3 regions of the Allobogoriella caseilytica genome follow, and region 1 is predicted to be linked to each of the others. Evidence: riboswitches for the same ligand, from Rfam matches in the RefSeq annotation. Region 1 holds a riboswitch; each other region holds the start of a gene.
What was found. A riboswitch is a leader RNA that binds a small molecule or an ion and turns the genes downstream of it on or off. The one in region 1 is predicted to bind thiamine pyrophosphate.
Positions count from the first base shown of each region.

Region 2: linked by a shared signal. The riboswitch ahead of EDD31_RS05015 (thiamine ABC transporter substrate-binding protein) and the one ahead of thiC (phosphomethylpyrimidine synthase ThiC) in region 1 are both predicted to bind thiamine pyrophosphate.
Region 3: linked by a shared signal. The riboswitch ahead of thiM (hydroxyethylthiazole kinase) and the one ahead of thiC (phosphomethylpyrimidine synthase ThiC) in region 1 are both predicted to bind thiamine pyrophosphate.

Region 1 covers NZ_RKHK01000001.1:954,295-956,489, forward strand. The annotation lists gene thiC (phosphomethylpyrimidine synthase ThiC) at 1-1,112, opposite strand, end outside; TPP riboswitch at 1,111-1,216, opposite strand; gene EDD31_RS04295 (TetR/AcrR family transcriptional regulator) at 1,225-1,824, opposite strand; gene EDD31_RS04300 (hypothetical protein) at 1,814-2,195, opposite strand, start outside.
Region 2 covers NZ_RKHK01000001.1:1,122,105-1,124,299, reverse strand. The annotation lists gene EDD31_RS05025 (DUF3137 domain-containing protein) at 1-92, opposite strand, end outside; gene EDD31_RS05020 (hypothetical protein) at 232-645, shown strand; TPP riboswitch at 660-787, shown strand; gene EDD31_RS05015 (thiamine ABC transporter substrate-binding protein) at 842-1,993, shown strand; gene EDD31_RS05010 (ABC transporter permease) at 1,990-2,195, shown strand, end outside.
Region 3 covers NZ_RKHK01000001.1:1,325,008-1,327,202, forward strand. The annotation lists gene thiE (thiamine phosphate synthase) at 1-531, opposite strand, end outside; gene thiM (hydroxyethylthiazole kinase) at 528-1,319, opposite strand; TPP riboswitch at 1,307-1,401, opposite strand; gene EDD31_RS05960 (glycoside hydrolase family 26 protein) at 1,440-2,195, opposite strand, start outside.

The DNA.
Region 1 (2,195 bases):
TCGAGTTCGGCGAACTGGGCTGCGTCGTTGGCGTCGGCGATCGAACCGGGCCGCAGCCCGTCCCCGAGGGAGAATGCGACGTCGTAGGCCGCGAAGATCTCGCAGAGTTCGTCGAAATGGGTGTAGAGGAAGTTCTCCTGGTGGTGAGCCAGGCACCAGCCGGCCATGATCGACCCGCCGCGCGAGACGATCCCAGTGACGCGCTCCGCGGTCAGTGGCACGTATCGGAGCAGCACCCCGGCGTGGACCGTCATATAGTCCACCCCCTGCTCGCACTGTTCGATCACCGTGTCCCGGTAGATCTCCCAGGTCAGCGCGTTGGCGTCACCATCGACCTTCTCCAGCGCCTGGTAGATCGGCACGGTGCCGATGGGAATCGGAGCGTTGCGAATGATCCACTCACGGGTGGTGTGGATGTCATTGCCGGTGGACAGGTCCATCAGCGTGTCCGCGCCCCACTTCGCTGCCCAGTGCAGCTTGGAGACCTCATCGGCAATGGAACTCGTGACCGCAGAGTTCCCGATGTTCGCATTGATCTTCACCAGGAAGGCCTTGCCGATGATCATCGGTTCGGACTCCGGATGGTTCACATTGGCGGGGATGATCGCCCGCCCGGCTGCCACCTCGCTACGGACCAGTTCCAGGTCGCACTGCTCGCGCAGGGCGACGTAGCGCATCTCCGGGGTGATCTCCCCGCGGCGCGCGTAGTGCATCTGCGTGACCCGCGCTCCCGGCTTGGCGCGCCGAGGTTCGGGACGGCGTCCCTGCCACAGCTGGGAGGGCGCGCCACGGCGGACCGCCGCCCGGCCGTCGTCCAGGAGCTGGCGCCCCCGGGCCTGATAGGTCTCGGTGTCATCCCGGGCCGCGATCCACTCGGCCCGAGCGGGGGCCAATCCTTCCTCCGGCACGCTGCCGGGACCCATCGTCCGATACACCCGCACCGGCGCGTTGGGCTGGCCACCGGGAGACTCCTCGAGGTGAACCTCCGTCACCGGCACACGCACGCCGTGATCGGGATCCTCCACCCACCCCAGACGGTGGGCGGGATGCTGTTCGGTGTCCGCAGGCGCGGACTCTTCGAGGCGGGATTCCTGAGGCACGAACGCAGACATAGCTGTGCTCCTCACTTCCTACGCCGGTATCAACCGGATCAGGTTCAACGGTCCCGAGCCTCAGCTCGATCTCAGCCCTTCTCAGGGCCCCCGTGTGGACGTCTCATCTATATCACGGCGTGCTGCGCAGTACCGCCATCGCAGCGTCGGTCACCGTGCGCTCCAGCCACGGCAAGAGTGGCCCATTGCCCATCATCTGGCGAACGGCCACCGTGGGAATCTCGATCAGTGCGAACCGCGCTCTCCCGAGCGTTTCGGCATTGACCACGGCAAACTGTGCGGCAGTGAACCTCACCATGGCCCTCCTGACCTCGTCGTTGAGCGAGGCGAGTTCGGGTCCGAGCTCCTCAGGCCACAGTTCGAGGAGATCCTCACGCCGGTACATGGTCAGGACCTGGGCCTCGCTGTGGTGGCTCGCGCTCCACTGCAGGGTGTGGGACACCGCTCGGCGGGCGGCATCGACTGGCTCCTCAAGGGCGAGCGCCTCGAGAAACCCGCCCTGGAAGCGCCTGACGGTCCGGATCCACAGGGTGGCGAGGATCAGGTCGCGAGAGGCGAACCGGTGGTAGATCGACCCTGACGGTGCGCCGATGCGCTTCGCGATGGCGACCACGGTGGCCGCCTGGACCCCACCCTCCGCTGTGAGGCCCAGCGCCGCATCGAGAATGTCCTGGTCGGTGTACTTGGCCGTCCGTCCCATCTCAGCTGTCACGCCGCTTGTGGTGCGCGAGAGGAGCACCCGCGAATGGTTCGTGTTCGGCGAGCCGGCGGAGGACATGGAGTTGTTTGCGCATCATCAGCACGTCGCCCCAGGCCAGCAGATACCTTCGCAGGCGGCCGAACCCATGCCCGCTCAGCGGCAACCACAGCACCACATTGAGCTGAGAGAGGGATCTGCCCACCTGCGTGATCCGGTACGTCACGGCAAGGTCACCGAAGACCCGCCGGGGCCAGCCCGGGTTCATCCGCAGAGTCAACGCCCAGCCCGGCTCGTACGCCGTGAGCGTGAAGATCGTCATGAACTCCTGGCCGATCGCCAGATCCTGCATCTCCGGGTCCGCCTGGCGGGGACTGCGCCGCCCG
Region 2 (2,195 bases), 170 kb from region 1:
CCCATGAAGACCGCCAGACCCAGCACTCCGGCGCCGAGCACGAGGAAAGGCAGCACTATCACCATGATCAGGCTGCTTCCGGAGGTCCCCATCCTGGCATTATCCCGGCCGCCCGAAGTTTCGGGTCCGTGGTGAGTTCACCGCCATCCAGAAGAACCGGTAGGTCATGGTTATGCTCGCATCGGGGCGTCCTCAGAGTCTCCCTGACGCATCTGAGTGGAGGGGGCCGTCATGCGCACACTGCCGAGATTGTGCCTTGTCGCTGCTGTGAGCCTGGTGCTCGCATCCGGTTGCACCGAGAGCGCGGACCCGGAGCCGTCTACGCCGAGCCGGGAGCCGGCCGAGACTGCCGAGAATGGTCCCGAGGAGGCCGGCGACATGCCCGACGGCGCCATCCGCCTCCGAGCCAACACACCTACCCCCTATGCCGAGGGCCGTCTGGTGGCCTCGAACATCTGGGACGACTCGATCATGCTCGAGTTCCAGGTCAGCGGCTCCGTGGAGAGCGCCGACCTCACCGTCGGCGGGCGGGCGACGCTTGGGGAGCACACCTTCGAACTGATCGAAGTCTGGGAGGATCCGGACGCCGATGAGGCCGGGGACGGCGGGCTGGAGAGTGACGCCGTCGTTCTCCCGGTGGATTGAGTGGCTACACTGCCCGTGAACGACAGGGGAGCGCCTGGCCACGCACGGAGTGGCCAACCAGAGCGCTGAGAGTGCGGTACCACCGCAGACCCTCGAACCTGATCCGGTTAGGACCGGCGAAGGAAGTCGGGAATTCTCTCCCCACGCGAGCGCAACCGCGCCCGCGTGGGCCCTCCTGCACGTCTGGGAGGACACCATGAACACCAGCATCACGCGCCCACCGCACCACTCCGCCCGACCTCTGGGGCGCCTGGCCATTGCCGTGGGCGCCACGCTCGCGCTCGTCGGCTGCACCCTGGGTGGCTCCGATGAGGAATCGCCCGACGAAGACGCCACCACCCCCGAAGCCGCCGAGGAAGACGCTGACGAGGACGCGAACGACGGCGCCGCCGACGGCGCGGCGAACGACGTCGTGCGCGTGGTCTCCCACAGCTCCTTCTCACTCTTCGAAGGCCACCCCGAACTCCTCGAAGCCTTCGAGGAGGAGACCGGCTACACGGTGCAGATCCATGAGGCTGACGCCGAGGTCGGCGCCCAGCTCATCCTCACCGCCGACTCCCCGCTCGGGGACGTGGCCTTCGGCATCGACAATGCCTTCGCCGGGCGCGCGCTCGAGGCCGGGGTCTTCGAGCCGTACACCTCACCGAACCTCCCCGCGGGCGCCGAGGACCTCGTCATTGCCGAGGAGCTCACCCCTATCGACTTCGGTGACGTCTGCTTGAACGTGGACCTGGCGTGGTTCGAGGAGTCCGAGCTCGCCGTTCCCACCACCTTCGACGACCTCGTCGAGCCGGACTACGAGAACCTGACCGTCGTCACCAACGCCGCCTCCTCCACCCCTGGCCTGGCCATGCTGCTCGCCACCGTCGGGCACTTCGGCACCGACGGCTGGGAAGGCTACTGGGAGGACCTGACCGCCAATGGCCTGCTGGTGGCCGATGGCTGGTCGCAGGCCTACTACGAGGAGTTCACCGCCCACGGCGGTGACTACCCCGTGGTGCTGTCCTATGCCTCCTCCCCGCCCTACATCCTCGACGACGACGGCGAGCCCACCACCGCCGCGATGCTGGAGACCTGCTTCCGTCAGGTGGAGTACGCCGGCGTCATCACCGGGGCGGAAAACCCGGAGGGGGCGCAGGCCTTCATCGACTTCCTGCTCACCATCGAAGCCCAGGAAGCCATCCCGGAGACCATGTTCGTGTTCCCGGTCGCTGAGGAAGCCGAGCTGCCGGCGGAGTGGGCCGAGCACGCCGAGATCGCACCCGCGCCCCACGAGGTGGACTACGCGGAAATCGAAGAGAACCGCGAGAACTGGATCGACTCGTGGATGGAGATCGTGATCGGGTGACGCTGCCTCACCAGGCGCGGGGGCGCCGGATCGGCACGTGGGCACTCTGGGGGGTGGCGGCCGCTGTGCCGCTGACCTTCCTCGCGGTGTTCTTCGCCTATCCGGTGCTCTCCCTGGTGGGCCGGGGCTTCTTCCCCGACGGCGTGACCGGGGGAGTGGACCTCGGCGGTTTCGCCGACGTCTTCTCCCGGTCACGCACCTG
Region 3 (2,195 bases), 370 kb from region 1:
CGCGGCATCGATGCCGCCGATCGCCACCGTGGGCCACGGGCTCGCCGCGGCCAGTTCCGCCAGGCCCTCCGGGCCGAACGGCGCGGCATGGCCCGGTTTGGTGGCGGTGGCCCACACCGGCCCGAGGCCGAGGTAGTCCACGGCACGTCCATGCTCCCGCGCGACCTCGAGCTGCCCGGCGTGGGTGACCGAGAGCCCGAGGATCCCGTGCGGGCCCAGGAGTTCCCGCGCCTGCGGCACCGGCAGGTCGGCCTGACCGACGTGCGCGCCGTCGGCACCGATCTCGGACACGAGGTGCACCCGGTCGTCCACGATCAACGGGGCACGCGGCCCGCCGGCCCGGTGCAGGGCATCCAGCTCGGCGCGCACGGCCTGCCCCAGCGCAACGAAGGCGCGATCGTCCAGCGCATGGTCGCGCAGCTGCACCACACTCACTCCGCCGGCCACCGCCTCGCGCACGGTCTCCGGCACTCCGCGCTGCCCGCACAGACCGGTATCGGTCACCAGGTACAGGCTGAGGTCGAGGGTCATGACCGGCGCACCTCGCCGGCAAGGGTCTCGGGGCTGAGCAGGGCGAGCTGGTCCAGCAGGGCAGCGGCGAAACTCCCCGGCCCGCGAGCGCCCTCGGCGGCGCGATCGGCTGCCACCGTCAGCATCGCGGTGCCGGCCGCGGCGGCGGCCAGCGGGCCCGCGCCACTGGCGGCACAGGCCGCCATCAGCGCTCCCAGGGCACAACCCGCCCCCGAGACCTGGGTGAGCAGGGGGCTGCCGTTCGCCAGCCGCACGATTTCCTCACCGTCGGTGAGGTGATCCACTTCCCCGGAGACGGCGACGACGGTGCCGTAGCGGGTCGCCAGTCGTGCCGCCTCGTCCATCACGTCCTCGGCGCGGTGGCGGCTGTCCACCCCGCGGCCCCCTTCGCCGCCGGCCAAGCCCAGGATCTCCGAGGCGTTGCCGCGGATGATCGCCGGGGAGCCGAGCTCCAGCAGCTCGAGTGCCACCTCGCTGCGCCAGGGCAGGGTGCCGGCACCGATGGGGTCGAGCACCCAGGGGGTCCCGGCGTCGAGGGCGCCGGCGACCGCCTCACGCATGGCCTCGACCGTCTCCTCCTGCGGGGTGCCGAGGTTGATCAGCACCGCATCGGCCGCGGCGGCGGTCGCGCGCGCTTCGTGGGGGTTGTCCACCATGGCCGGGGAGGCACCGGCGGCCAGGAGGGCGTTGGCGCTCAGTGGGGCGGCCACCATGTTGGTCAGGCAATGCACCAGGGGCTGGCTCTGGCGCATCGCGCGCACCGCATAGGACATGTCGTCGTCGTGCATGACGTCCCTTCGCTAGTCCGAACTAGATCAGGTTCGACGGGTCTCATCTCAGCCGTGGTCTCCGGCACCCCGCGTCGTCTCCAGGCTACGACGTGGCCGCCCGCGGCGCAGCAGCAGGTGTCATCGACCGGCGCGCAGGTCCTCCCCGGTGGCCACCCACGAGGGGAGCTCCTCACGGAAAGCCTCGGCGACCTCCGGGTCGGTCGTGACCGACCAGCTGACCTCGCCGTCCACCTCGGCTTCGTACTTGTCCCAGTTGAACCAGTTGATCAGCCGGATCTGCCCGAAGTTCTCGTGCACCTCGTCGGAGAAGACCTGGCGCCACCAGGCGCGCTTGATCTCCAGGTTCGTCGCAGTCGAGGCGTCCGCGGTCACGAAGGCACCGGTCTCCGGAATCACCATGGGCTTGTCGCGGTCCACGGCGTACTCGGCGTAGAAGTCCGGGATCGCAGTGTCGTCCGAGGCCAGCCCGTCGTAGGTGCCGGTGAGCTGTTCGACGAACTTGCCCTCTTCAGGCAGATCGTTGCTGCCCCAGGGGTAGGCATCGCCCCAGTGGTAGAGCGTCATGCCCACCCAGTCCACCGCGTCGTCGCCGGGGTAGTACGGAGCGTAGGGGTCGTCGGTCTCGGTGACCTCGTCACTCCCGTCGGTGTCCATGGCCGCGTACTCGGCACTTCCCGGCTCGGCGGCGTACTGGCCTCCGGTGAAGGGGTAGCCGCCGCCGTAGTTCGGCGCCCAGAGCATCTCGGTCGCGGTGGTCTCGTGCACGGCCTCCGCCACCTCGCGGAAGCTCGCGATGTATGCCTCGGGCTGCTGCCCCCAGGCGTACCAGGAGCCGTTCATCTCGTGGGCGTAGCGCAGCAGCACAGGCACACC